Regions from separate parts of the Novosphingobium sp. PY1 genome, predicted to be linked through region 1. Evidence: riboswitches for the same ligand, from Rfam matches in the RefSeq annotation. Region 1 holds a riboswitch; each other region holds the start of a gene.

Evidence for each region. A riboswitch is a leader RNA that binds a small molecule or an ion and turns the genes downstream of it on or off. The one in region 1 is predicted to bind cobalamin.
Region 2: linked by a shared signal. The riboswitch ahead of J3474_RS07730 (TonB-dependent siderophore receptor) and the one ahead of cobO (cob(I)yrinic acid a,c-diamide adenosyltransferase) in region 1 are both predicted to bind cobalamin.
Region 3: linked by a shared signal. The riboswitch ahead of J3474_RS14955 (TonB-dependent siderophore receptor) and the one ahead of cobO (cob(I)yrinic acid a,c-diamide adenosyltransferase) in region 1 are both predicted to bind cobalamin.
Region 4: linked by a shared signal. The riboswitch ahead of J3474_RS13620 (HoxN/HupN/NixA family nickel/cobalt transporter) and the one ahead of cobO (cob(I)yrinic acid a,c-diamide adenosyltransferase) in region 1 are both predicted to bind cobalamin.

Annotation. Positions count from the first base shown of each region.
Region 1 is NZ_BLTI01000008.1:24,956-32,120, reverse strand. It holds gene cobD (threonine-phosphate decarboxylase CobD) at 1-394, opposite strand, end outside; gene cobS (adenosylcobinamide-GDP ribazoletransferase) at 286-990, opposite strand; gene J3474_RS11550 (histidine phosphatase family protein) at 990-1,565, opposite strand; gene cobT (nicotinate-nucleotide--dimethylbenzimidazole phosphoribosyltransferase) at 1,562-2,578, opposite strand; gene J3474_RS11540 (DUF1636 domain-containing protein) at 2,575-2,982, opposite strand; cobalamin riboswitch at 3,160-3,355, opposite strand; cobalamin riboswitch at 3,415-3,624, shown strand; gene cobO (cob(I)yrinic acid a,c-diamide adenosyltransferase) at 3,790-4,407, shown strand; gene ggt (gamma-glutamyltransferase) at 4,566-6,320, shown strand; gene J3474_RS22725 (M23 family metallopeptidase) at 6,430-7,165, shown strand, end outside.
Region 2 is NZ_BLTI01000005.1:69,066-76,230, reverse strand. It holds gene J3474_RS07740 (hypothetical protein) at 1-75, opposite strand, end outside; gene J3474_RS22620 (DUF4172 domain-containing protein) at 695-1,018, shown strand; gene J3474_RS22615 (Fic family protein) at 1,032-1,325, shown strand; cobalamin riboswitch at 1,634-1,880, shown strand; gene J3474_RS07730 (TonB-dependent siderophore receptor) at 2,117-4,183, shown strand; gene J3474_RS07725 (PepSY domain-containing protein) at 4,189-5,688, shown strand; gene J3474_RS07720 (hypothetical protein) at 6,144-6,899, opposite strand; gene J3474_RS07715 (hypothetical protein) at 6,893-7,165, opposite strand, start outside.
Region 3 is NZ_BLTI01000008.1:751,638-758,802, forward strand. It holds gene J3474_RS14950 (ABC transporter substrate-binding protein) at 1-46, opposite strand, end outside; gene J3474_RS14955 (TonB-dependent siderophore receptor) at 43-1,959, opposite strand; cobalamin riboswitch at 2,053-2,250, opposite strand; gene J3474_RS14960 (cell wall hydrolase) at 2,446-3,654, shown strand; gene J3474_RS14965 (hypothetical protein) at 3,792-4,172, shown strand; gene mdh (malate dehydrogenase) at 4,653-5,615, shown strand; gene sucD (succinate--CoA ligase subunit alpha) at 5,737-6,627, shown strand; gene J3474_RS14980 (2-oxoglutarate dehydrogenase E1 component) at 6,813-7,165, shown strand, end outside.
Region 4 is NZ_BLTI01000008.1:475,646-482,810, reverse strand. It holds gene J3474_RS13645 (hypothetical protein) at 1-538, shown strand, start outside; gene J3474_RS13640 (STAS domain-containing protein) at 449-850, opposite strand; gene J3474_RS13635 (ATP-binding protein) at 907-1,326, shown strand; gene J3474_RS13630 (SET domain-containing protein-lysine N-methyltransferase) at 1,374-1,847, shown strand; gene J3474_RS13625 (diaminopimelate decarboxylase) at 1,844-3,094, shown strand; cobalamin riboswitch at 3,191-3,448, shown strand; gene J3474_RS13620 (HoxN/HupN/NixA family nickel/cobalt transporter) at 3,630-4,676, shown strand; cobalamin riboswitch at 4,752-4,990, shown strand; gene cobW (cobalamin biosynthesis protein CobW) at 5,174-6,211, shown strand; gene cobN (cobaltochelatase subunit CobN) at 6,219-7,165, shown strand, end outside.

The DNA of each region.
Region 1 (7,165 bases):
CCTGTAGACCGAGCAGGCGGGCGACCAGGCGGATCGCCAGCTCGCTTCCGCCGATCGCGCAGCAATGACCGGAATCGACCCTGAAGTGCGCCGCGGCCCGCGCCTCGAGTTCATTGAGCGCGTCGGGTTCGGGCAATCTGGTCCAGTCGGTCGCCGGGACGGATGCTGCGGGCCATGCCTCAGGATTGATGCCCGTGGAAAGATCCAGCCAGTCCTTCGGACGTCCGCCGTAGCGACGGCAGGCCTCGTTAAGCCGCCCGCCATGCCGCACGGCCTGCACGGCGCTCACGTCAGGACCAGCGCTGCTAGAAGGATTGCTTCGCACAGTTCTATCCCTGCGCCATGACCGTCGCCCGATATTCCGCCGAGCCTGCGGCGGAGCCAGATGGACCATATCGGTATCGCCAGGACCATCACCGCGAAGGCAGGCTCCCACAAAACGACAGACAGTGCGGGAATGGTCCAGAGCGCAAGATCCGAAACCCGCACCCCGGCGCCGAGACGGCTGCCCAGTCCTTCGTGCAGGGGCGGAAGCATCCTTGCCCAGAACAGGGGGGCGATGCGCGCAAGTCCCGGCAGGATGCAGAGCAGCGGTAATTCAGCGAGGCTAATATGTTGCAGCAATGCGAACTTGGCGAGCAATTGCAGCACGACGACGACGACGCCGAAGCTGCCGACACGCGGATCGGCCAGCACTTCGGAAAGCCGCGCTGGATTGCCATGCGCGGCACCGGCCGCATCGGCCACGTCGGCCAGTCCGTCGAGATGCAATGCGCCCGTCACCGCCACCCAGGCCACCAGTGCAAGCAGTGCCGCCAGCCAGGCGCCTTGCAGCGATCCCAGCCACCAGGCGCCTGCCACGACCGCGCCGACAACCAGCCCCACGAGCGGGAAATAGCGCAGCAGCGCGGCGAAGTCCGCCTCGTCGGCCTTCACGTTCGGCAGGGGCACGCGCGTGGTGAACTGCATGGCGAGAACGAAGCGGCGGATCATGGCGCGGTCGTCTCAAGCGCTATGACCTGCCCAGCACTCTTGCTTCCCGGCCATACCCGCAGGCTGAGCAACGCGCCGTATGGCAGGTCGAATGCCCAGACGCCGCGATGATCGAGCCCGGTGAGGCAGGAGACCGCAGCACGGATCGAGCCGCCATGGGCCACCACGAGGCAATTATCGCGGATATCCGCCAGTGCTTCTCCCACGCGAGAGACGAGAGCCGACCATGTTTCGCCTTGCGGCGGAGGATAGGCATCCGGATCGTCCCAGAACCGGGCAAGCGCGTCACTGTGCACTTGCTGCGGAGGCTGGCCGTCCCACGCACCGAAATCGAGTTCACGCCAGCGCGGGTCGATTTGCGCTGCGAGGCCGCGCTGCGCCGATATCTCCCGAGCCGGAAGCCATGAGCGGGCAAGGTCCGAACACCGAACCTGCTTGCAGGCAACAGCGCGAGCACGTTCAAGGCAGGCTGTGATGCCGCAAGCCAACGGCGGCTCGTCGAGGTGGCCGAGCATCAGGCCGGGTCGCTGCGGAGCTCCGTGCCGCATGAGGTGCAGCATGAAGCTCGTCATACAACGCCTGCGACCCTGGCTTCGGCAAATGTCGCCATGCCGTTGTGCGCAGCAATTGCCGAGCGCACAAGCTGCGCCGCCACCGCTGCACCGGTGCCCTCGCCCAGCCGCATCCCCAGTTGCAGCAGGGGGGCAAGGCCAAGCCAGTCCAGCAACCTGGCATGGGCTGCTTCCATGGAGCAGTGAGCGGCAAGGCAGTGCGCTGCGAAACGCGGCTGATCGACCACCAGCGGCGCTATGGAGGCGCAGACGATGAACCCGTCGAGCAGCACCGGAATGCGCTTGATCCGGGCAGCGAGAATGGCCCCGGCTATTGCAGCAATCTCGCGCCCTCCCAATCGGCGCAAGGTTTCGAAAGCATCGGTGCAGCGGGCACCGTGAAAGGACAGGGCCTGTGCAACGACGGACTGTTTGTAGGCGATACCGTCCCTGTCGAGACCCGTTCCGGCACCGACCCACTCGGCAGCTTTGCCATTGCAGGCCTGCGCGCACAGAGCGGCTGCGGGCGTGGTGTTTCCTATCCCCATTTCGCCCACGAAAAGCAGGTCCAACCCCTCTTCGACGACCGCAGCCCCCGTATTGAGCGCGGCCAGGCAATCTTCCTCGCTCATGGCAGGCTGCTCGACGAAGTCCGCCGTCGGACGGTCCAGCTCGATCGGCACGATGACCAGTTCTGCACCGCAAGCGCCGGCCAGGGCGTTGATAGCCGCCCCGCCCGCCGCGAAGTTGGCGACCATCTGCGCGGTCACTTCGGGCGGATAGGCACTGACCGCCTTTGCGGCGACACCGTGGTTGCCGGCGAAGATCGCCGCACGGATGCCCTCCAGCACCGGTCGTTCCCTCCCCTGCCACGAGGCCATGAAAATAGCGATGTCTTCCAGTCGACCGAGCGAGCCCAGCGGCTTGGTCAAGGCGTCCTGGCGCAACTGTGCGGCGGCCTGCGCGACCTTGTTGGCCTCGGGCAGATCCAGGAGCGCTGCGGCAAAGGCTTCGCGGCTTTCGAACCGGATCATGTGCACAAGAAGCCTTCTGGCGGGGTGCGGGTGATGAAGTGCCCCTTCACGCCCTGCGGCCAGCTGCGATAGGGGACGACGCCTTCTTCGCTTTCGGCATGTTGCGCAGCATAGCTGAGAATCGCGTGCGCGGCCTCACGGTCAGGGGCGAAGTCTCCCAAGACATATCCCATCTTGCCGGGCGCCCGGATATGCACGGTGCAGAAACGCTTGCAGGCGAACAGGCACGGCATTTCCTGAACGCTAACGGCGGCCAGCGCTGGATCGCCTGCCTGCACCTCGCGCATCACGGAGGCCAACCGCGCACCGCCGCGCTCGCCGTGTTCGTCCTCACGTTCGGTTTCGGCATGGCGACAGGTCGAGCAGACCACAACCGAGGCGTTTGCGTCGACTGCACGCAGCATCAGCGTAACGCTCCCGAGCGCGGACGACAAAATGACATCAAGAGCATGGCGGCGCTCCCTCCTTGCAAACGGCTCCAGCCCCACCGGAATCCCAACCGGCGAGACGATGACTGTCGTTGCGCGAGGGGTGACCCCGCCATAACGGGGCCCTCGAACACCCGGTGCGCCCTGCCCGGATGAAGAACGACTGCGGCAGGCAGGTCTCCTGGCTCACGGGTCAGCGCCGCTCCGGCCGCCTTCTCAGGACCGGCTTGGGGTCCCAATGGCGAAATGGCCGGATGGCTCGCCGCTTACAGTTGCAGGGGCAGCCCGGGACTTGCACCCGAATTCCCTTTTGATCCCCTTGCGGGGAACCTGTCGCAGCCCGGCAAGTATCGCGCAGTCATGCCCTTCGCAAGCGCAATATGCTTGCAGGCAGACTTGCCCTGGCCTATCCGCGGGGCCGTAACGGGTGCCCGCAAGGGCTTAATCGGGAAGTCCGGGCAGCGAAGTCTTCGCTGCATCTGCGGCACTGCTCCCGCAACTGTGACCGGTGAGCGCATCGCCACTATGCCATTGAACGGGCACACCCTGTTCGAGAAGGCGGCGAAAGGCGCGGCGATCCGGAAAGTCAGGAAACCGGCCCGCTACCGTCGTTCCTTCGCGCGGGCGGGATGAACCGGGCGGACGAGGGCCTCGCATCCTGCGGGCAATCCCTTGGCAAACGACAATCGTGCGTGCGTCGAAGAGGAAACCCGAGTGAATGCCAAACTTGCCGGACTCTCCTTCGCCCCGCCGCATGCCACCCCCGAGAGAGGCCAAACCGCTATGACCGATACCGAAAATCTCGCCGAAGAAGACCGCCGCCACAAGGAACGGACCCGCAAGCTCAAGTCCGTAGTCGATGCGCGCATTGCTGCAGCCAGGATCGACAAGGGGCTGGTGCTCGTTCTTACAGGAAACGGCAAGGGCAAGTCCTCCAGCGCCTTCGGCATGGTGGTTCGCACGCTGGGCTACGGGCGCACGGCGGCGGTATTCCAGTTCATCAAGAGCAAGGTCGACGTAGGCGAACGCGCTTTCCTTTCCGTGCAGCCGGGCGTCACCTGGGAGAACTGCGGCGAGGGCTTCACCTGGGAAACCCAGAACCGCCAGCGCGACATTGCCGCTGCGCAGGCCGGGTGGACCAAGGCAAAGGCCGCGCTGGCCGATCCTGAGATCTCGCTCGTCGTGCTCGATGAACTGACGTACCTCATCAATTACGGCTACCTCACGCTGGAAGAAGTCCTTCCTGCGATCAGGAACCGGCCGGAGATGCAGCACGTGGTAATCACCGGGCGCGCGGCCCATGCCGAATTCATCGAACTGGCCGACACGGTAAGCAGGATCGGTGACGAGAAGCACGCTTTCCGCAATGGCATCAAGGCGCAGCCGGGGATCGACCTCTAGCCAACGGCAGCGCACTGCAAGCAGAAATGTCCTCGCCGCAAGCCCCTATACCTGCCGGACGGAACTGTTAGGTTCCGTCCCGGCGATCGCGCGAGTCCCTGACTGAAGGGGCCATCGCCGCGACAAGATCGATTGAAGCTACCCCGCGGAGAACCCTATTGCGCCGCCTTTTCCTGTCCGTCGGCCTTGCCGCACTGACACTGACGACCGTTTCCCAGGCCAGCGTTTCCCAGGCCAGTCCGCCCCCTGCAGCAACCGTCGAGCAGACCGCACGGTCCGAAGTACCGGAGCGCGAACAGGCCGGGTTTGCAAAGCATGCAATGGTCGCGGCGGCCAATCCCCTGGCGGTGAAGGCAGGGGTGGACGTGCTGCGCAAGGGCGGCTCGGCGGTCGACGCCGCAGTGGCGATCCAGGCGGTCCTCGGCCTTGTCGAACCGCAGAGTTCGGGGATCGGCGGCGGCGCCTTCATGGTCTACTACGACGCGAAGAGCCGCAAGGCGACATACTACGACGGGCGCGAAACCGCGCCTGCCGGCGCGACCGACCGCCTCTTCCTCGACGATGACGGCAACCGACTGCCTTTCTTCGATGCGGTTCTTGGCGGCATTTCAACCGGCGTGCCCGGGGCCGTGGCCATGCTAGACATGGCCCATCACGATCACGGCAAGCTCGCCTGGGCGGACCTGCTGAAGCCGGCCCGCAATCTTGCCGAGGACGGCTTCATCGTCAGCCCCCGCCTTGCGGGCATGATCCGGATGGAGCGCGCACCGCAATCCTCCGCGCCCGATGCCGTCGCGTATTTCTCCAAGCCGGACGGCACCCGCTATGCCGCGGGGGACCGCCTGCGCAATCCGGCCTACGCCCGCACCTTGGAGCGGATCGCCAGGTTCGGAGCCTCCGGCCTGCTGACCGGCCCTGTTGCCGCTGACATCGTCAGGCGCGTGAGCGAGGGACCGCGCCCAAGCACGATGACGTTGGCCGACCTCGCCGCCTATCGCCCGCGCTCCGGCCCGGCGCTTTGCGAACCCTACCGCGTTTACATGGTCTGCACGCCGCAGGCACCGTCCGGCGGCCCGGGACTGCTCATGGCGCTGGGCATTCTCGACCATACCGATATCGGCAAGCGCAATGCCAAAGATGAAAAGGCCTGGTTCGAGTTCGCGCAGGCAAGCCGGCTGGCCTATGCCGACCGCGATCGCTACGTCGGCGATCCGGCCTTCGTCGAAGTACCGATCAAGGGCCTGCTCGATCCGGACTACCTGGCAGCGCGCGCCGAACTGATCGGGGAACGCGCAGGCCCGGTCAGCTTCGGCCATCCGAAGGGCGCACCTGCTGTCGGCCCCGACGCTACGGTCGAGCCCGGCGGGACAAGCCACTTCATCGTCGTCGATGGCGAGGGCAATGTCGTCTCGATGACGACCACGGTGGAGAGCATCTTCGGTTCCGGACGAATGGTCGATGGGTTCTTCCTCAACAACCAGCTTACCGATTTCTCGTTCTCGCCCACCGATAAAGACGGAGCGCCAGCAGCGAATGCCCCCGCCCCCGGCAAGCGACCGCGCTCGAGCATGGCACCGGCCATCGTCCTGACGAAGGACGGCCGCTTTCATGCCGCTGCCGGATCGCCCGGCGGGACTTCGATCCAGGCCTATAATCTCAAGGCGCTGGTAGCGATGCTGGACTGGCACATGTCTCCGCAGGACGCAGTGGCGCTGCCCAACCTTGTCGCCAAGGGCGATACCTTCCGCGCCGATCCGTTCCCCGAACCGATCATGACCGGCCTTGCTGCACGCGGCATGCCGCTCTCGACCTCTCGCAGCGAGGAGTCGGGAATTCAGGCGATCGTGGTCCAGAACGGCGGCTATGAAGGCGGAGCCGATCCAAGGCGCGAGGGCATGGCGCGGGGCTTTTGAGGCAGGTATTCATACCTCCAAATCCCCGCGTTCCAGTTCGAGACGCAGCGTCAATTTGAGTTAACAGACCGGCGCTTTTCCTTTAGTTTACGGCTACGGGGGAAGTGCCATGATCCTTGAATGCCAGAGCAAGAAGACGATCCGCCCAGCGATGCTCGGCGCGGTCGCTCTGGTCATGGCCCAAGCCGCACCGGCAATGGCCGGTGAGGACGGCGTCAATCGCATGGCCGTGGTCGACACCGGGACCGCGGGAAGTTGCCTGACCGCCGGAGCCATCGTCAGCGACCGCGCCGCCTGCGTCACGTCGCCCCACCCTGCCCCGTTCGCCGCTGCGCAAGCTCCGCCTGCACGCATCACCGTCGGCCGCGCCGTCGATCTCAGCGGGCAGGAACCGGTCCGCTATCTTTCGTCTTCCGCTTCGCTCGATCAGAGCCGATCGGTCATCATGTCCTCCAGCGGACGATTCCGGGACACGGTACGCCTGCTGACGCCGCCACCGGGCACTGGATCGGGCGGTGCGCCCGAAGGAATGCCCCTGCGCTCAAGCAGGCTGTCGAGCGGCTTCGGCCTGCGCATGCATCCCCTGCTCAACCAGGTGCGCATGCATACCGGCGTCGACCTTGCTGCGGCCATGGGTGAACCGGTCCATGCCACTTCGGCGGGTGTCATCATGTCGGCAGGATGGCAGGGCGGCTACGGTCTAGCGGTTCGCATCAACCACGGCAAAGGGGTGGAGACGCTCTATGGCCACCTCTCCCGCCTGAACGTCAGCCCGGGCCAAACGATCAAACCGGGCGACGTCATCGGTTTCGTCGGCTCGACCGGCCGGTCTACCGGACCCCACC
Region 2 (7,165 bases), on a different contig from region 1:
ATCGCGCGCCGCCGCTGGATTGAGCCTGGGCGAGCTGATGATGCCGCGGATTATTGATCCGATACGACGGTCCATTTCGAACCTCCTGCTTCAAAGCTGACATGTTAACCGGTTCGCCAAGACGCCGAGATTAAGCTTTGTTCACAGACCTTCGCATGTGCGAATTTCACCTGGTCGGACGAGCATAAGCGAGTTTTGAAATGGAGAGCAATTCACTAAAAAGGGCCGCTCCTACGGGAGCAGGAGCGGCCCTTTGACCGTCCTTACACAATCATCGCCAGGTCTGTTCCGCCGCGGGCAGAGCGACGTCTCCAGGCCATTCACGGGTGCTCTGTCGTGTAAGGCTGGTGGGTCTTCGATAGCGATACTGCGGCTGCGAGATTCGGGCCATCATCCGATGGCATACTATGCTTGCGGGGTAGACGGGCTTCAAGGGGCGCGATGCAGCACTTTAACTTGGCGCTACCCCCGATTGTGTGCCGCAGGGTCGTTCTTAACGAACTGATGTCTTCATGCGCTTCGTAGGTAATCCTCGAACGGTCATCAACTTCGGGATCGTCTCGTTCGAATGTCATTAGGACGCCACCACGGCACCACGTCCGCATCGTTCGGCGCTGAGTCTGCGAAGTATCGAAACATTTGAAAAGACCCGAAAGAATCAGTCCGCCACAGGCAAGGGAGATTGATCGGGCACATGGAAGCATTGCTACTTTCTTTGCGCGAAGAAGCGGTGCTCCAGGCGCTGACCGAGAAGGTCCTGAAATCCAGCGAGATTGAAGGGGAGGTGCTGGATAGGGAGCAAGTGCGCTCATCCGTTGCTCGCCGCCTCGGGATGGAGATCAGTGGATTGGTCGAAGCCGATCGCGATGTCGAAGGCGTCGTGGAAATGATGCTGGATGCGACTCAGAATTACGGTCGACCTCTGACAGCTGAGTGCCTTTTCGACTGGCATGCGACCTTATTCCCGACGGGGCGAAGCGGGATGAACCCAGATTACGGTGGGTGCTTGGCGGGATAATGAAGGTGGTCCCATGCAGGTCTTCTTCGGGCCGAATGGCCGTGAGCGGGCTTACTGCCAAGCTCCAGCGTCAAACCTACTGGATCGGGAAATGTCCCGTTTCCTCGCGTGGTTCGGGACGGCGATGCTCGACCCGGTCCTGAAGGCCGGGGTTGCGCACTTGTGGTTCGTAACAATCTATCCATTCGATGATGGGAACGGGCGCATTGCGCGTGCAATCGCTGATCTTGCGTTGGCACGTGCGGAAGGCACAGTACAACGCTTCTGTCGCATGTCAGCTCAGATCCGTGCCGAGCGGAAGGCTTAGTATGACATGCTGGAAACGACGCAAAGTGGCGGGCTGGAGAAGGATTCTGCCGGGGGACGCCGCACTGGTTATTTGCCCGTAGATAGAGTCCAAAATCCCTGACCGTGGCGCCCGAAGTAGCCCGGGTTAAGTACACAAATGTGAATCCTGGTCGATCGGTTGATGGCGTGAGAAATTCGGCGCCTGATCGACCGACAAGGGGTAGGAGACTGCCATTCCTCCATTTTTTGCCGCGCGAGAACAGGGCTTTAGTTCCTCTTGCCAATGTTGATTGCCTCGAATAGAGCGCTCCTGCCTCTCAAATTCAGGGAGGCAATGATCGCGTTGGTGCCCCCGAAAGGGAGCTTAAAAGGGAACGCGGTGAGAGGGGCCTGCCCCTCGAATCCGAGGCTGTCCCTGCAACTGTAAGCGGCGAGTGCGATGCACATTCGCGGCGGGCCAACCGGCTCTGCCGCAGCCACTGGGCCGGACGCAAATTTCTGCGGGGCCTGGGAAGGCCGTGCATCGTGCGATGACCCGCAAGCCAGGAGACCTGCCAGCGTCCGGTCGCTCTTGCCCTGGTCCAGGGGATGGCCGAGGCACGGTGAAATCCGTCTGAGCGACGCATGTGCGGCGAGGGCCGCATCGACCCAAGCGGCGGCGCCCGGGGCGTCGTGTCGTTGCGCGGGTCGACCGTTCGCGCGGACGCCCTCGCCAGACGTCGATGACGCCGGACAGGGTTAAGTTTTTACATGACGACTTCCAAGTTTGTGCTGTGCGCAGCGCGCGGTATTGCCGTATTTTCCTTCCCCGTGCTTTCTTCGACCGCGCTCGCCGACGAGGCCGATCCTGCAAACACCATCCTGGTGACAGGGCTGCGGGCGGAGACCAGCCTCGATACCAGAAGCAGCGGCAGCCGACTGGGCCTGACGGTGTTTGAGACACCGGCCAGCGTCGAAGTGCTCGGCGGCGACGCGATTCGGGCGCGGGGCGATCTGTCCATCCAGGAGGCGGTCAGCCGTGCCACCGGTCTGACTTTTCAGGGCACACCGGGCAACGGTAACACGGCAATGGCGGCGCGCGGGTTCTCAGGGCAGGGCTCGGTGCAACTGCTGGTGGACGGCACGCGCCTCTTCGTGGCCTCAGGTACGCTGACTTTCCCGGTAGATCCTTGGACGGTCGATCGCATCGACGTGCTGCGCGGGCCGAGTTCGGTCATTTCGGGCGAAGGCGCGATCGGGGGAGCGATCAATGTCATCATGAAAAAACCGGTGACCGACCGCACCGTGGCGCGTGCGCGCGTGGCCTATGGTTCGGACAATGCGATACAAATCGCCGGCGATGCGGCCGGCCCGATCGGCGGGGGGCTGTCCTATCGTCTGGCCGCCAGTTCCACTCGTTCCGATGGCTGGCTCGCTCGCAATAGCGACAACCGCAACCTCGCCATTTCCGGTGCACTGCGCTGGGATGCCAGCCCGACGCTAAGCTTCACGCTGGCCTCCGACTATGGCGACGTCGATATTCTGCCCTATTTCGGCGCGCCGCTGAACGAGGGCAAGTTCGACAAGCGCTTTCGTTTCATCAATTTCAACATCGCGGGCAGCAAAGACCATTTCCGTGACAGCTGGACGCGCCTGACGGCCGAGTGGCATGCGTCGGACGCGATTTCGCTGCGCAACTCGGTCTACTACCTCAGTTCGAACCGCGACTGGCTCAATGCCGAGAGCTATCGTTTCTCCGCCGCTACCGGGCTGGTGACGCGCGGTGACTACCTCAACATCATGCACCGACAGGATCAGATCGGCGATCGCGGGGATCTCACTGTCCGCACGCCGCTGGGCGGCGGCGTTGAGAACACCCTGCTGGTCGGCTTCGATCTTAACCGCGTCAAATTCCGCCATCTCAACAACTCGCCTTACGGCGGCAGTTCCATCGTCGATCCATTCGACTTTGAGCCCGGCGGCTTTATCACCACGGTGCCCACGACCCTGGGCTTCCGCACCTTGACCACGCAGCACTCGGTGTTCATGGAAGACCAGCTCAAGCTGAACGGATCTGTATCGCTGGTGGGCGGTTTCCGGCAGGACTGGTACGACCTGCAGCGTATCGACGCACGGATTCCGGTGAACGGCTTTCGGCGCAACTACCACAGTACCTCGGGCCGTTTCGGCGTAGTGCTGAATCCGACGGTCGATACCGCGCTCTATGGCTCCTTCACGGTGGGCACCGACCCGATCAGCACGCTCGTCACCACGTCCAATGTGCAGAAAGACTTCGGGCTCTCACCCGCGAGGCAGTTCGAGGTGGGCGTAAAGCAGCGTCTTCTCGAGGGACGTGGCTCGGCCTCGATCGCGCTTTTCGATATCGAGAAGCGGCGCCTGCTCACTCCCGATCCGGAAAACCGCCTGATTACCCAGCAGGTCGGCAAGCGCACGTCGCAAGGCGTCGAAGCGACGCTGGCGCTGCAGCTGACCGATGCATTCGGGATCGAGGCCAATGGAACCGTCCTGAAGGCGCGGTTCAAGGATTTCGGCGAAATCGTGAATGGGGTCGTCATCGACCGGGCCGGAAACACGCCGCCGGGGATACCGACGAAGACCGCCAACATCTCCGCCAACTGGCGCGTCGCCGAACCCCTGCAGGCCCGCGTCTCGGCCCGCTTCGTCGCGCCGCGCTGGACCGACAACGCGAATACCCTGCGCGTGCCCGGCTACGAAGTGGTCGATCTCGGCCTGCGATGGACAATCAGCGACACGCTGGCAATCGACGGACGGGTGAGCAATGCCTTCGATAAGGTGTACTCGATCGGCAGCAATTCGTCGCAATGGCTGCTCGCAGCGCCCCGGCGCTTCGACGTTCGCCTCGACATGAGCCTTTAGTCGCCATGACGCGCCCGGCTCTGGTGAAGGCTGGCCTGCGGTGGCTTTACTTGCTCCATCGCTGGTTGGGCATCGCTGCCTGCCTGCTGTTCCTGCTGTGGTTCCTGTCGGGCCTGGTCATGATGTACGTGCCCTATCCGTCGCTGACCGACGCGGAACGACTGGCAGGAATGGCCCCGATCGACTGGAGCCGGGTCAGGGTCGGTCCGACCGAAGCCCTGCGCCGGGCAGGGGAGCACAGCTTTCCCTCCGAGCTGCGCCTCGACATGGCGGCGGGAGAGCCAGCCTGGCGCATTCGCGGCGAGAATCGGCGCACTGCAATCTCGGCTGTCGATGGCCGGCGCCTCTCTGCTTCCGATGCCGCTGCCGCGATCACGGTCGCGCGACGCTTCGCAGGCGGGACGCCGGTCAGCGATGTCGAGCGAAGCCATGACGACCAGTGGACGGTCGCACAAGGGTTCAACTGGGCGCGGCCGCTCTGGAAGGTCTCGCTGGCAGACGGGCGCGGCACGCAGGTTTACATTTCCTCCACGACGGCGGAGCCGGTCCAGAACAGCGATGCGCGCGAGAGGGCATGGAACTGGGTGGGGTCGGTGCCGCACTGGCTCTATCTCACCGCGGTCAGGCGCAACGGCTCTTTCTGGCGACAGGTTGTGCTATGGACCTCCGGCCCGGCGGTGGTCGTGGGTGTCACCGGCCTGTGGATCGGCATCCTGCGGCTGCGTCTGCGGCGGCGCTACCGGAGCCGCGCCATCACGCCCTATCGTGGCTGGATGAAGTGGCATCACCTGAGCGGGCTGATCGGAGGGCTCTGCGCAGTGACCTGGATGTTCAGTGGCTGGCTCTCGGTCAATCCATTCGACTGGTTCGCGCGGGACGGTCCTGTCGGCAGCGCCGCCCTCTATGCGGCGCACGATGGAGCGGACTTTCCCGCACTGGATGCCGCCGGGCTTGCCGTGCGCGGACCGCAGGCGCGCGAAGCGCGGTTCGCCTGGGTCGGTGGGCGCCCGGTCGTCAGCCTCGTGGCGCGCGAGGGGCGCCCAATAATCGCTACCCCCAACGGTGACGCGCTGCGCTTCACACAAGCAGAGCTAATAACCAATGCTCGGCGGATCGTGCCCGACCTGCCCGTTCGACGGGTCATGGTCCTCACTGAGCCGGACCTATACTGGTATGCGCACGGCCGGGAACGGCCCCTGCCGGTGATCCGCGTCATCTTCGGCGATCCTGATCGGACATGGGCTACCATCGAACCACGCAGCGGCGCGCTGCTGGCTTTGCAGAACGCAAACGGGCGCAACTATCGCTGGTTGTTCAATGCGTTGCATAGCTTCGACTTGCCGCTTCTTCTCGCGAATCGCATTGTGCGTGATCCGCTGATGTGGCTGTTTTCAGCGCTTGGCGTAGTTATGTCGATTTCGGGCGTGGTGATTGGATGGCGACAGCTCGTGCGATACCATCGTCGTCAAGTCGCGAGACATGGGTTAACGCCGAAGCGTGCGTAAGTCAGATCGCAAATAGTAGCCTTAGCAGACTCAGCTTGCGATATCTGACGCTCTGGAAGCGCCCAATCCTGCGTGGTCGGTGCAACTAGCCGTAGCGCCGTGACAACCCATAGTGCCATCGTGGGCTATTATAGCACTCGATCCGCAGCCTGGTCTTCTCGTGGGCTTATGAACCGATCCCGCGCATTTCTCGCGATCCCAATGTGTAGCGGGGCAAGGCCGCAAGTCGTCAGTCCGCATGGGCAGACGGACAAAACGATGGTCGTTTTCATCATTGGCGTACCGATATTGGGCTTTGCACGGATTGGTCCCGGCGGTGGGTAGGCACGATCCTGCGCAGATGCGCCTTCAGCTTGCGGCGAGCGTGCTCACTCAGCGCGCGCAGCCCCAGGACTTGCCGCGCGGCCTCCTGATAATCACCGCAGTCGGCCCGGGCGCTGTTATGACCCTGTAATTCAGAGATTATAGGCGTGGCGCAGTCGATCGATCACGACCTCTCTTGTCATCGCGACGCCAAACTGCTTCGGCGTGAAATCGTCCTGTTCGCCAAGAGCGTCGATGAACGCTTGCATATCGGCCTTGATCGTTTCGGACAGGTCATACGCCGCCTCCGCGCTCAGGAGCTGCAACAGACGCGCCACATCGTTGCGGTGCTTCTTCACGTCTCTGTCGTCGACTTTCTCGCCCTCCGCACGACGGCGGCTGAGATCAACCCAGGCACGCGCCTTGAAGGGAATAAGGCCGGCTTCGTCGAGAACCGGCACGCCGTCCAGCGACCGCCCCATCGTCTTGAGAAACGCATAATAGTCGGCGTCGAGCAGGATGGCCGACAGGCTCGCAGCTTCCTCGGCGATCGGGATCGGCGTGAGCTGGCTACCGGGCGCCAGCTCAAATCCTTCCGGCGCATTGGAGAACAGCTCCAACATCGCCGGGTAGCCCTCGGTTGACGGTTTGGCGAACCGGTAGAGAATCCGTTCGCCTTCGCTCCGCTGCCGGATCTCGTATCCGCCCGCCTCGACAAAGGCCATGAACGTCTCGGAGAATGCCGGGTCGAGCGCCTCGACGATGAGGACAATATCGAGATCCTTGGTAGCGCGGAAATCGAGACCGGCCTCCTCCATGATCAGCTCGCATGCGGCTCCGCCGATCAGCACATATTGGTGCTCATGGCCGGAAAAGTGCGCGCGAAAGCGGTCGACGCCAGCTACCATCCAAAGGGCTCCAAAAGGTGATCGGCTGCCTGCGCGACTCGTTCGTCGGCGTCATGCCGTGCGCTCAGATAGAGCGAAAGTCGGTCGGCAACCTCATTGTCGCTGAGGACTTTAGGATCATAGGCCCATGTCTGGACCTCGATCCGGTGTTCGTCATAGGCCCAGGCAGGTTCCAATCCGTGATGCCGCGCCATCCGCTTCCATGCGGCGGCCGGCGCCGCCCTGCATTCAATTCGCGGTTCGTTGAGCATCGTATATCGGGCAAG
Region 3 (7,165 bases), 730 kb from region 1:
GCTTCCCTCCGGTCCTCCCGGACTGCGGGGGAAGCGACAGGGTCACATCTTCACCCGAACCCCGGCATAGGCCGAGCGGCCCGGCGTGCCGTAGCCCGAGACCGTCGTGTAATCGGCATCGGTCAGGTTCTCGATGCGCGCGAAGACTTCGTAGCGCTGCGCTATCGTGTAGCTCGCCCGCAGGGTCGCGGTCACGTAACCGTCCAGCGGGGTCGTATTGTAATTGTCGTTGTAGCTGTCGGACACCATGCGGATATCGCCGCCCAGCGTCAGCCCTTCAAGCGGCGCGTCCCAGTCGGCCGAGACGGTGAGTGCATTGCGCGGACGGCGGGCAAGGTCGTTGCCCCGGTTGAGATCGCCGGCCGTGCGGTTCACCGACTTGACGTAAGTATAGACCGCGCTGGCACGCAGGCGCTCGGAAACCCGGGCGCCCAACTCGATCTCGGCGCCGGTTGCGCGGGCCTTCCCGACATTGGCATAGAAACCGTAGCGGCCATCCCCGCAAAGCGCATCGCTCGATCCGAAGCACGAGACGTAGTCGATCAGGTTGCGGCTGTCGCGGCGAAAGCCGGTGACCGCGAAGTGCAGCGGGCCGTTGCGGTCGCCATACTCGATCCCGGCATCGTAGCTGCGGCTGCGCTCGGGCATCAGGTCGGGATTGCCGTATTCGGAGAACAGCTGATAGAGCGTGGGCACCTTGAAGCCTTCGCCGTAGGAGGCGCGGATGCGCCAGCCCGCCGCCACGGTGACGCTGCCGTTGGCACCGAAGGTCCACTTGTCGCCGAAATTGGAGTGGTCGTCGTAGCGCACGCCCGCGGCCAGGCTGAACAGATTGCCGTAGTAGCCGAGCAGGCCATGCACGCTCGTCAGTTCCGCGTCGGCGCGAATGCGCGAGCCGTAGAGGAAATCGTCGGACTTGATGTGCGACCATTCATGGGCGCCCCCGAAGTCGAGCCGGACGGCATCGGTGGCGTCGTAGGAGCCACTCAGTTCCGCCCTTTCGCTGCGGCCCTGCGTTTCGGAATTGAACTGGTCCGAGATCGTCGGGTCGTAGTAACGGCGGCGGGTGTCCGAAACCTGATAGCCTGCATCGAGCGTGAGCGCATCGCCGGTCCACGTCAGCCCCGCGCGGCCGCCCAGCTCGCGGGTCTTCTGGTACTCGGGCGTATCGGCGAAAGTGTAATCCGGCGCCGGATAGCCATCGAGGTCGAGCGTGCCATCGGTAAAGCGGCCCACCACGCTGGCGGTAAGGCCCGGCACCAGATCGACGTGGGCACGGCCACCGGCCCGCCACTGCCTGAAGCCGTCGGCCTCGGTACCGGACGCCGCCTGGCTGATGCCATCGGTGCGCATGTAACCGCCATTGAGGTTGACGCCGTAGGTCTCGCCGGAAAGCCCGGCCGAAACCTGCCCGTCGAAGCTGTCGCGCGCGCCATACTCTGCCGAGCCCTCGACGCCGTTGACGTCGCGGCTGGTGATCGCCAGCACGCCGCCGATGGCTTCCGATCCCCAGACGACCGAGTTCGAGCCGCGCAGCAGTTCGACCCTGCCGACCGGCCCGGTCATCAGGTTGCCGAAATCGAACCCGCCGCTGGGCGCGGCAATGTCCGCAACGCGCAGGCCGTCGACCAGCACCAGAAGCTGCTGGGAATTGGCGCCGCGCACGAACAGGCTCGTCGTCCCGCCGATGCTGCCGTTACGGCTGAAGGTCACGCCCGGCAGGCGCTCCAGCACGCGGGCGACGTCCGGCCCCTGGATGGAATCGATCTCCTCGCTGCCGACGACGCTGACGGGCTGCCCCGCCTGATCGACGCGCAGCGCGCTGCCGGTCGCGATCACCGTGATCGCGTCACCCAGCGGAACGAACGGCGCGACATCGGCCTCATCGGCAAGAGCGGGGGAAACAAGAGCGGGTGTGGACACGGCAAGCGCGGTGCCGAGCAGATACAGATACTTCACGTACAAACCTCCAACCTGAACGAAGCGTCGCTCGTGGCTGAGGCCGCGCCTTCACGGCGCATGACTCGCTGCATTCCGGTCCAACCCGCCCGGCGCGGAACGACCATCACTGGCAGGTCTCCTGGCTCCCGGATCATAGCGCCGCCCCACCTTCCCGGCATCCTTGTGACAAGACGCCAGTGGCCAATCGGGACGGAACTCCCCGGTCACAGTTGCGGGGACAGCGCCGGAATCGAACCGGCTTCCCTCTTAGGTCCGGCAAGCCGGACAACCCGTGACGTGGCCGGGCGGATACTGCGGTGTTGCAGGCTTTGCAAGCACGGCCGCGCAAGTACCTGCCCGCGCAACCGGTTTGTTTACCGGTTAAGGCTACAAGGCGGCGGTGTGTCGCTTCGGGACGGCGACCACGGAGCGGATGCGCCGGATCGATAGGCGGGTTAGGCGCAGGATGCGCCGACGAGCCACGTTGACGGGGCGCACGTTGAAGTGGCGCACATTGACGGTGCGCACTTTGACAAGGCGAGCGAAAGGAACCGAGTGACCGAGCCACCTGCCCTGATGGCCCTGATCGGCGAAAGCGAGGCGCGCCCGCGCGACTTCGCGGCCCGGTTCGAGCGCGGGCGCAGGAACCGGCATGCGCACCGCGCCCATCTGCAGCGGCGCTGGAGCGTGGCTGCTGCAGGCCTTGCCGCCATCGCCCTGCCTGCCTTCGCCTCACCGGGACACTGGGACCGCTTCACCATCGCCGCTGCCACGGCCGAGGCGCAGACCCCCGAGCCGATGCCCTTCGAGCGCGCCGGATCGAGTTTTCCCGGCTCCGCCTTCTATTACCTCGAACAGGAAGCCGCGCCCCTGCAGGTGGGCGAAGGCATCCATTCCGACGCCGGGGACGCGGACGCACCGGCCCCTGAAGCCCGCGCCCCTGCCCGCCCGCTCACCATCGATGCCAGCGGCATCGACCGCACCCGCGCGCTGCAGTGCATGACCGCCGCCATATACTATGAAGCCGCAAGCGAGGCCGAAGCCGGCCAGCGTGCGGTTGCGCAGGTCGTGCTCAACCGGGTGGCCCACCCGGCCTATCCCAATACCGTGTGCGGCGTGGTCTACGAAGGATCGGAACGCTCCACCGGCTGCCAGTTCTCGTTCACCTGCGACGGCTCGCTCGCCCGCAAACCTTCGCGCTATTTCTGGGACCGGGCGATGCAGGTCGCCCGCGCCGCGCTGTCGGGCTACGTCTATGCCCCGGTCGGCCTGGCGACGCATTACCACACCGTGCAGGTCCATCCCTACTGGGCTGCGAGCCTCGATTACCTCGGCACCATCGGGGCGCATCGCTTCTACAGCTTCCATGGCGCGGCGGGCCGCCCGGGCGCCTTCCGCTTCGCCTACCTGGGCGGCGAACCGGCAGCCGCGCCGCACCCCCGCGACACCGCTTCGCCCACCATGGCGGCGGCAGACACGCTCGATCCGGTGGCGATCCAGCGCAAGTTCGATGCGCAAGGGGCAGCGCCGACTGCCGCGACAAGCCCGATCGAGACAGCCGCCGCCAAGACCGCGCCCGCGCCGATCTATTCCAGCGCCATTCGCGAACGCGGCGGCGAAGCACTCTACCGGGCGCAGAAGCTGCCCGAAACCGGCGACATCAAGCCGCAATACGCCAATAGCGGCCGCTGGATCGCCCAGCCGGGCACCTGACCCGGCGCGACCTGTCTCCTTTCGGGGCACCGTGAGGCCATGGCAAGAATTCGGCAACCATAGGCCATTACAAACACTTAGAGCATCATCGTCATAAGGGTGGCGATCAGAACAACGACACAAAGGGCCCGCCTGACATGACGATCCGCTTCTCCGCTGCCTATGGCGGAAAAAGTCCAGCGATTGTGCGTGCCCTGTGCCCCTCCGCCCCCCTGGGCGCAGTCAACGACAATGGCTGCAGGCCCATTCTCGGCGGCTCCGCCCGCCGCGCCATCGCTGCCTATTCGGAACAGATGCACCTGCCGATGCAGGCGGCGAACGACCAGCGGATGCTGACCGAGGCCCTGCGCCACTTCGCCCGCCACGGCCTCTCGGCCGCTGCCCATGCGCGCGAGAACGCGGAAGCCGCCAAGGCCGCCAGCGACGAGGAAGCGTGCCGCTGGTGGATCTCGATCTGCCGCCAGCTGGACCGCCGCATGGCCGACGCCCTGGCGCGCAAGATCGCCCGCCACGGCTGATCCTGCGGCGGCGAGACGGCCGCGCCCCATCGTCGCAGGTAATGCCGCGCGCGATACCGATCCTTCGCCAGGCTCGGGATGAGCGGTGCGTGTGGGGTGAGCACAGCCGCTCCGAATCGCGACGGCGCGCAAGCCCCTCAAGTCCGCGCATCTTGCCCTTCCGGCGATTCGCCCCGAGCCTCTTGCAATGCCCTGGCTTCGGTGAGAGACATGTCCCGCGCCGCGCAAGACTTACGCAAACCTTGCCAAATCGTTGAAAATTCGCGCTTGGCGGTCCTGTTTTATCGCCACTATTGCAATTGCGAACTATTATCAATTAAAAGTGCCCGCTTGCGCCCTGCCCGCGTCGTTTCGCGGTTGCAATGTCGGTGCGAGGGGCGTAGGGCCCGCTTCGCAACTGACGGCACCTGCCTTATGCGGGACAAAGCAGGCCGCCTTTCACGTCCGAGGTCCCGCCATTGGGAAGGACAAGCACGCATCATGGCTCGTAAGAAGATTGCCCTTATCGGCGCCGGCAACATCGGCGGCACCCTCGCGCACCTCGCTGCGCAGAAGGAACTGGGCGACATCGTCCTGTTCGACATCGCCGAAGGCATCCCCCAGGGCAAGGCTCTCGACCTGTCGCAGTGCGGTCCCGTCGAAGGCTTCGACGCCGCCATCACCGGCACCAATGACTACGCCGACATCGCCGGCGCCGACGTCATCATCGTCACCGCTGGCGTTCCCCGCAAGCCGGGCATGAGCCGCGACGACCTGCTGGGCATCAACCTCAAGGTGATGAAGTCGGTCGGCGAAGGCATCAAGCAGTACGCTCCCGACGCTTTCGTGATCTGCATCACCAACCCGCTCGACGCGATGGTCTGGGCGCTACGCGAATTCTCCGGCCTGCCCCACAGCAAGGTCGTCGGCATGGCCGGCGTGCTGGACTCGGCGCGCTTCTCGACCTTCCTCGCCTGGGAATTCGGCGTTTCGGTGCGCGACGTCACCAGCTTCGTGCTGGGCGGCCACGGCGACACCATGGTCCCTGTCGTCGAGTACTCGACCGTCAAGGGCATCCCCGTTCCCGACCTCATCAAGATGGGCAAGTCGACCCAGGAGCGCATCGACGAGATCGTCAAGCGCACGGCCAACGGCGGCGGCGAGATCGTCGGCCTGCTCAAGACCGGCTCGGCGTTCTACGCTCCGGCCGCTTCCGCCATTGCCATGGCTGAATCCTACCTCGGCGACCAGAAGCGCATCCTGCCCTGCGCCGCCTACCTCGAAGGCCAGTACGGCGTCGACGGTCTCTACGTCGGCGTGCCGGTGAAGATCGGCAAGGACGGCGTCGAGGAAGTCATCGAGATCTCGCTCGACGAGAAGGCCAAGGCAGGCCTGCAGGTCTCGATCGACGCGGTCAAGGAACTGCTGGTAGCCTGCAAGGGCATCGACGGCTCGCTGGCCTGAGGAAATAGCCGTCGTGCGATGCGGGCCTGACAATCTCGCCAGTATCGCACGGCGCAAATAGTTTCTTGGAACCTCCCCAGCCAATCAGGCTGCTTCCACGATCAGGAACAGGAAAAGATCCATGTCCATTCTCGTCGACAAGAATACCAAGGTCATCACCCAGGGGATGACCGGCAAGACCGGCAGCTTCCACACCCAGGCCGCGCTCGACTACGGCACGCAGATGGTTGCCGGCGTCACCCCCGGCAAGGGCGGCACCGAACACCTCGGCCTGCCCCAGTTCGACACGGTTGCCGAAGCCAAGGCCGTGACCGGCGCCAATGCCTCGTGCGTCTACGTTCCGCCCTCGGGCTGTGCCGACGCGATCCTCGAAGCCATCGATGCCGAAATCGAACTGATCGTCGCCATCACCGAGGGCGTTCCGGTTCTCGACATGGTTCGCGTCAAGCGCGCCCTGACCGGTTCGAAGTCGCGCCTCATCGGCCCCAACTGCCCCGGCCTGCTCACCCCCGGTGAATGCAAGATCGGCATCATGCCCGCCAACATCTTCTCGAAGGGTTCGGTCGGCGTGGTCTCGCGCTCGGGCACGCTGACCTACGAAGCCGTGTTCCAGACCACCAATGCGGGCCTCGGCCAGACCACCGCTGTCGGCATCGGCGGCGACCCGGTCAACGGCACCAACTTCATCGACGTGCTCGAACTCTTCCTCGCCGACGACGAGACCAAGTCGATCATCATGATCGGCGAAATCGGCGGCTCGGCCGAAGAAGAAGCCGCGCAGTTCCTCAAGGACGAGGCCAAGCGCGGCCGCAAGAAGCCGATGGCCGGCTTCATCGCGGGCCGAACCGCCCCTCCGGGACGCCGCATGGGCCACGCCGGTGCCATCGTCTCGGGCGGCCAGGGCGGCGCCGAAGACAAGATCGCAGCCATGGAAGAAGCTGGCATCCGCGTTGCGGCCAGCCCCTCGCTGCTCGGTGAAACCCTTGTGGAAGCCCTCAAGGAATTCGCCTGACGATCAGGTCGGTGCATGTGTCCGGCGGGGCCCGCCCCGCCGGACCCTGCGCCGGGTCGCCAAGTACAGGCAGAACCATAACTGCATAGACGGCCAGCCAGGTTTTCCTCCCCGGGAACCAGCCGGCTTCCAATTGATTGCTCGGTAACGTCGGGCTGTTAATCCGACGAGGTAAGGTGATTCCGATGGGCAACGAAAATCTCGATTTCACTCCGGACCTCGGCATGGACGAACCCCAGCCCGGACCGAGCTGGCAGCGCAGCAACTGGCCGCGCGTAGGGGCCGAGTTCGAGGACGACCTCACCCAGGGTCTCGATCCCACGGCCCTCAAGGTCCAGATCGAAAAGGCAGCTGCCAAGGGCGGCAAGAAGGTCGATCAGGCCAGCCTCGACCAGGCTGCCGCCGACGCGATCCGCGCCATGATGCTGATCCGCACCTATCGCGTGCGCGGTCACCTGGCGGCGGACCTCGACCCGCTCGGCCTCAACCAGCGCAAGCTGCCCCAGGACCTCACCCCCGAATACCACGGCTTCACCGG
Region 4 (7,165 bases), 450 kb from region 1:
ACCCTGCGCCTGCCGCACCGCGGACGCCGTCATTGCGATGCGCGCCTGCGGCGCCATTCCGGCGGGAAGTTTCTTCGCCTTTGCCGACATGGAGCAAGGCGGCGCCGTCGTGCTGGGGCGCTGCGAGGATGCGGACCCTGTCGATGCACTGGCAGCGGCCTGCCATGTCCGGCGATTGATCGAGGCATCCGCTTCGCAGGCTGAACTCGGCCGCGCGCTGGACCTTGCGGGCCAACTTTATGCTCTTTCGGATCTGGTCGTGCACGAATGGCGTGCGCCATTGGCCAAAGGGGCCTTGCAGCTGGTGACGCTTGCGCAAGCCGATGAAGCGGAGCGTGCGCGGGTTTACCTCAAGGCCGCGCGCGGTATCGGGCCCGATGAATGGCTGGCCAGTCTCGATGCGCTCCTGAAGCCGACCGGCATCTTCGCCGTGATCGGCCCTCCGTGCTCAACCGACTGCGGCGAGAGCGGAAACGAGGTCAGGTTCGATCGCAAAGATAGCGGTGAAGCCGCTGATATCGAACACTTCACGCACTGACGGAGCGAGACCGCAAAGCGCGAGCCTGTTGCCCGATGCCTTGGCCACTTTCGCGCCCTTTAGCAGGATGCGCAGGCCCGCGGAACTGACGTAGCTGACCTGCGACAGGTCGATCACGGTGGCCGGATTGCCCTCGATCCGCGAAGGCAGACGGGTTTCGAGCAGCGGCGCGGTATTGCTGTCGAGCCGACCGGCAAGGGTCATCACCAGGGCCGGACCCTTGATTTCTTCGCTGATTTCCATCGCCCTGTCTCCGCCCGTCTTCTCATCGTGTCCACGCACCTTATTGGAGAAGTTGTGAAATTTTTCCACTCGATTAAGCTGGCCGGGGCCGCAATCGCGTGGCGCCGGTACGGGGATCGAGTGGCATGGATTGCGATTACGAACGCACTCTCGCCAACGGAAGGGCAGGGTTCCCCTCGTTCCTCGAGGATATCGAAGCCTATCTGGAAAGCGCCGACCTGCCGCTCGATGTTCTGACCAAGGTCATGATCGTGTTCGACGAACTGGTCAGCAACATCCTCGAACACGGCAAGGAGCAGGATATGCCGCGCATAACCGCCTGCCTCAGGGTGGGGAACGGGGAAGTCGCGGTCGACCTTATCGATGATGGCAGGCCATTCGACCCCTTGTCGCTTGAGACGCCCGATACTTCGCTTTCCGTGGAGGAGCGCGAGATCGGCGGCCTTGGCATCCACATCGTGCGCCGGATCATGGACCGCGTGGAATATGCGCGCGAAGGCGAATGCAACAGGCTACGTTTCGCTAAGAAATTGCCCCTAGGGTAACAGCCTCGAAGATCAGCAAAATTCAGCAGGCGTCAGGGGAAACGGCCTTGTTCATCCAACCGCGGGGACATTCCAGTGCGAGTGAAGCCGGCGAAGATCGTCTTGTCGTCTGCGATTGCGAGACGCTGGGCCTGTGCGTGCGTGCGCTTGCCCCCTTTGCCGCGGGCGAGGTGCTCGACAGGTTCAACGGCGAAGTCAGCGCCGACCTGCTGCAGCACAGCCTGCAGGTCTCGCCGGGGATGCATGTCCATGACACGCGCTTCGTCGGCTACCTGTCCCACGGTTGCGAGCCCAATTGCCGGCTGGACATGGAGCGCTTCGAACTTGTCGCCCTTAGCGATATCGATGCTGGCGAAGTCCTGACCATCGACTATGCCGCGACGGAGGATGTTCTCTATCGGCAATTCGCATGCCATTGTGCCGCGCAGCGCTGCCGCGCGTGGATCACCGGGCGCGCCGAGAATGCGAACGAGGAGGGCAGGCGATTTCTGGACGGGCAGGCCAAGCCGCTGAAGTCGTGACCGTGCCGCAGCAGGGCTCATCGGCCCGGACTGCGCCGTGGTGGGAGCGCCCAGACCTGCATTATCGCGGCGGGCGCCTGCACTTCGCGGGACATGATGTCGCCGCACTGGCCGGTGAGGGCGAGAGCGGGGGCGAGGAAGGGGGGGCGCTGTTTCTCTATTCGCTCGACCGCGTCGAAGCCAATCTCGATAGGGTGGTCGCTGCCCTTGGCGATATCGGCTGCGCCTTCACGGTCTATTACGCCATGAAGGCCAACCGCTTTGCGCCCCTGCTTGAGCGGCTCGCACAAAGCGGCAAATGCGGGGTCGACATCTGCTCTCCGGGTGAACTGGATCATGCCCTGGCCTGCGGTTTTGCGCCCGGTCAGATCAGTTTCACCGGCACTGGCGTCACGCCGCGCGATCTGGAACGACTACTGTCCCATCCCGAGATCACGATCAATTGCGACACCATGGGCATGATCCGACGCATCGGTGAGCGAACGCCGGGCCGCGAGATCGGCATTCGCGTGAATCCCGGGCGCGGCACCGGCTACGGCGATGCCGAGAAGCTGACTTATGCCGGGGGAAGAACGACCAAGTTCGGCATCTACCGCGAGCAGTGGGGCGAGGCGCTTGCCCTCGCGAAAAGCCATGGGCTGGCGATCACCTCGCTGCATTTTCATGTCGGCTGCGGATACCTGACCGATCAGCTGGAGAGCTGGGATCTGGCCGTCGCGGAGGCCTCTCGCTTCCTCGACGAAGTGCCGCAGGTGCGCACGGTCAACGTCGGCGGCGGGCTCGGGCTGCCCCATCGCTGCGGGGACAGGCCGCTCGATCTGGCGCAATGGGCCGCGATCCTGCGCCGCCATTTTGCCGGACGCGGCCTGCGCATCGCCGTTGAGCCGGGGGACTACATTGCCAAGGATGCCGGGATGCTCGTGCTTCCCGTGACCGACGTCGAAATCAAGCGCGACACCCGGTTCGTCTTCGTCGGCGGGGGCTTCAATCTCCACCCGGAACCTGCTTTCTACGACCTGCCGTGCGAGCCGGTTCCCTGCCTGCTGCGCGGCGATGGATCGGCGCCGGGCGAGCGGGTGACGATTGCCGGCAATATCAACGAAGCGCTTGATATCTGGGCTGCCGACACGCTCCTTCCGCCCGTTGAGGAGGGGGACTTCATCGCCTTCCTCAATGCCGGGGGATACGGCTCGGCGATGAGTTCCAACCACTGCATGCGCGGCGCCTTTACCGAACGCGCCCTGTAGGCTGCGCGCCGCGCCTGGGCCGCGCGATTGCCGCAAACTTGCGATGGGCACTGCGAAATCGGGGTGTTATCAGCACCTTCGAATCGGTTCTTGCCGATTCCCATTGATCGCGCCGGTGCCCCGTAACAGGGGCTTAATCGGGAATGCGGTGCGGGGAAGGGATTGCCTTTCCCAAGTCCGCGGCTGTCCCTGCAACTGTAAGCGGATAGCGCGATGCACAGGGCTTTTCATGCGCCATGGGCGCCTGGGAAGCAGCCACTGGGCCGAATGCGGCATGCCGCGAAGGGCCTGGGAAGGCGTGCATCAAGCTGTGACCCGCGAGCCAGGAGACCTGCCGGCGTCTGGTCGCTCTTGCCCTGGTCCAGGGGATGGCCGCGGCACGGTGAACTCCGTCTGAGCGACGAACCTGCGGCCGGGGCCGCAGCGGAGCGGCGTGTCGACCGGCCCTGGCGTCCGGTTGCCTGCGCCTTCCGGCCGTTCGCCTGAGCGGTTCGTCCCGGCCTTGTCGCAAGACGCCGGAGGACGATTTCGCATCATGGCTCAATTGCCGCATTCTGTTCGACCCAACCTGCGCCGCCGGATAGGCTGGCTTTTCGGCCCGCTCGTGGCCGCCAATATCGCCGCCTGGATCTGGGCTTTCTCGCTGTTCCACGATCGGCCGCTCATGCTCGGCACGGCCCTGCTGGCATGGGGCCTGGGGCTGCGCCATGCCGTGGACGCGGACCATATCGCGGCCATCGACAACGTGACCCGCAAGCTGATGCAGGACGGTCAGCGCCCGATCGCAGTCGGCTTCTGGTTCGCCATCGGACATTCCGGCATCGTCACCATCGCGGCCATAGCCATTGCCCTGACGACGAGCGCACTGACGCAGTTCGAAAGTCTCAAGCAGGTCGGCGGTCTCGTCGCGACCTCGATCTCGGCGATCTTCCTGTTCTCGATTGCCGCCATGAACCTGATCATCCTGCGCAACGTGTGGAAGACCTTCGCCCATGTCCGTGCCGGGGGCGCCTATGTGGAGGAAGACCTCGACATGCTGCTGGGCAATCGCGGGCTGATGGCGCGCCTTTTCCGGCCGATGTTCCGCCTCATCACCCGCAGCTGGCACATGGCTCCGCTGGGCTTCCTGTTCGGGCTGGGTTTCGACACCGCGACCGAAGTGGCCATCCTGGGCCTTTCGGCGGGGCAGGCGGCGGACGGGCTTTCCATCGGCACGATCCTCGTCCTGCCGGTGCTTTTCGCCGTGGGCATGGCGCTGATCGACACCGCCGACGGCGTCGTCATGCTCGGCGCCTATGAGTGGGCTTTCGTCAAGCCGATCCGCAAGCTCTACTACAACATCACCATCACCCTGATTTCGGCGCTTGTCGCCATCGTCATCGGCGGGATCGAAACGGTCGCCCTGATCGGCGATAAGCTGGGCCTCACCGGCGGCCTGTTCGATATTGCCGGCGAACTGGGAGAGAACTTCAACAGCCTGGGGTTCGGCATCATCGGCCTTTTCGTGCTGTGCTGGCTCGCCAGCTTCGCGATCTACCGCTGGAAGCGCTTCGACGATATCGAAGTGCGCGTCTCGGCATGAGAACCGGTCCTTAGGCGATTGGCTTGGCGGTCGATCTGTTCTAGGGCCTCGCTTCGAAGCACGGATCGATTCTGTGCTTCGAATGATCGCGCCGGTGCCCCGAAAGGGGCTTAATCGGGAATGCGGTGCGGGAAGGTCTCTCCTTCCCAAAACCGCGGCTGTCCCTGCAACTGTGAGCGGATAGCGAGATGCACACGGTTCCCTTCCTCACGCGAAGGGCCGGCCACTGGGTGAAGCCGCAAGGCGATCCGGGAAGGCGTGCATCAAGCAGTGACCCGCAAGCCAGGAGACCTGCCGGCGCACCGGTCGCTCTTGCCTTGATCCAGGGGATGGTCACGGCACGGTAATTCTTCCGTCTGAGCGACGAAGCTGTGCGGCTGGGGCTGCACGAACGCGCGATAACGGGTGCCTTTTCGCGCCCGCCCGTCGCCGCGCGTCGGTCGGATTCGCTTCCGGCAAGCCCCGCCGTTGTCGCCATGGCGCGTGGGGAATTGCCGATGCCTGACCTGTCCAAGGTCCCTGTAACGATCATCACCGGTTTTCTGGGCGCGGGTAAGACCACGCTCATCAGCCATCTCATCCGCAATGCCGGCGGTCGCCGCCTGGCGGTCGTCGTCAATGAATTCGGCACGCTGGGCGTCGATGGAGATATCCTGAAGTCGTGCGCCATCCCCGACTGCCCGGCAGAGAACGTCGTCGAACTGGCCAATGGCTGCATCTGCTGCACCGTCGCCGACGACTTCATCCCCACTGTCGAGAAGCTGCTGGCGCTTGAACCCCGGCCCGATCACATTCTGATCGAAACTTCGGGTCTCGCGCTGCCCAAGCCGCTGCTCAAGGCTTTCGACTGGCCCGCGATCCGCAGCCGCATCACTGTCGACGGGGTGCTTGCCCTTGCCGACGCAGAGGCCGTGGCCGAGGGCCGGTTCGCACCCGATCTCGCCGCACTCGAGGCGCAGCGCGCGGCCGACCCGGAAATCGATCACGAGACGCCGCTGTCCGAAGTCTTCGAGGACCAGCTCGCCTGCGCCGACATGGTGCTGCTGACCAAGGCCGACCTTGCCGGCGCCGAGGGCCTTGCCCGCGCGCGTGAAGTCATCGCCGCAGAAGCCCCGCGCCCGGTCCCGGTCATCGAACTGAGCGAGGGCGTCGTCGATCCGCGCGTGATCCTTGGCCTTGGCGCTGCTGCCGAGGACGATATTGCCGCGCGTCCCTCGCACCACGATGGCGAGGACGATCACGAGCACGAGGATTTCGACAGCGCCGTCATCGAACTGGGCGAAATCGCCGATCCCGCTGCTCTCGCCGCACGCATCGAGACACTGGCGAGCGATCACCGGGTGCTGCGGGTGAAGGGCTATGTCGCGGTAGCCGGCAAGCCGATGCGCATGCTGGTGCAGGCGGTCGGCGCGCGGGTACGCAGCCACTACGACCGCCCCTGGCGCCCCGATGAAGCGCGCCTCACGTCGCTGGTCGCCATTGCCGAGCACGATTACCTCGATCCCGCTGCGATAAGGGCCGTGCTGCAGGGCTGAGGCCGCGATGCACGTTATCTTCCGCGAGACCCACGGGATCGAGGAAGCCTCCGTTCCGCAGGATCTGGGGCAGGCTCCGGCCGATCTCGTGGTGCTGTCGTTTTCGGACAGCGACCTCGGCGCTTTCGCTGCCGGGTGGCGCAGCGCGCGCGATGCGGGGGACAGTCCGCCCTCGCTGCGCCTCGCCAATCTTGCGGCACTGACGCATCCCTTGTCGGTCGACACCTATGTCGAGCGCACGCTGGCATGTGCGAAGGCGATCCTGGTACGGATCATCGGCGGGCTTCCCTACTGGACTTACGGCCTGCAGCAGGTGGAGGCGCTGGCGCGTTCGCGCGGGATCGCGCTGGCCGTGCTGCCCGCAGACGGGCGCGAGGACGAAAGGCTCGATGCCGTCTCGACCGTTCCGGTTTCCACGCTGCGCGAACTGACCCGCCTTTGCGATATCGGCGGCGCGGTTGCAGCGCGGGCAGCCCTTTCACGGCTCGCGCAAGCGGGCGGCCTGCTGGCGGACGGCAAGACCGGGCGCGAAGTCCGGGCCATTCAGGCGCTGCCGACTGCCGGGGCGTGGCTTCCAGGTGAAGACACGGCCTGTCCGGCGGCCTTTGCCCTGACAGCATCCCGCCCGCGCGTGCTGCTCGCGTTCTATCGATCCTATCTCAGCTCCGCCGATCTCGATCCTTTCGAGGCACTCCACGCGGCCTTGCGCGCACGCGGTTTCGATGTGCTGGGCCTTTACGTGCCCTCGCTGAAGGCCCCTGAAGTTCGCGGCTGGGTGGATCGCTGGGTGCGGGCGCTGCAGCCCGCGGCGGTGATCAATGCGACCGCCTTTTCCGCGCGTGACGATGAAGGCGCGACGCCGCTCGACGGCGCCGGTGTCCCGGTGTTCCAGGTCGCGCTGGCGACGAGCGGACGGCAAGCCTGGCAGGATGCCTCGCGCGGTCTGTCGCCGGC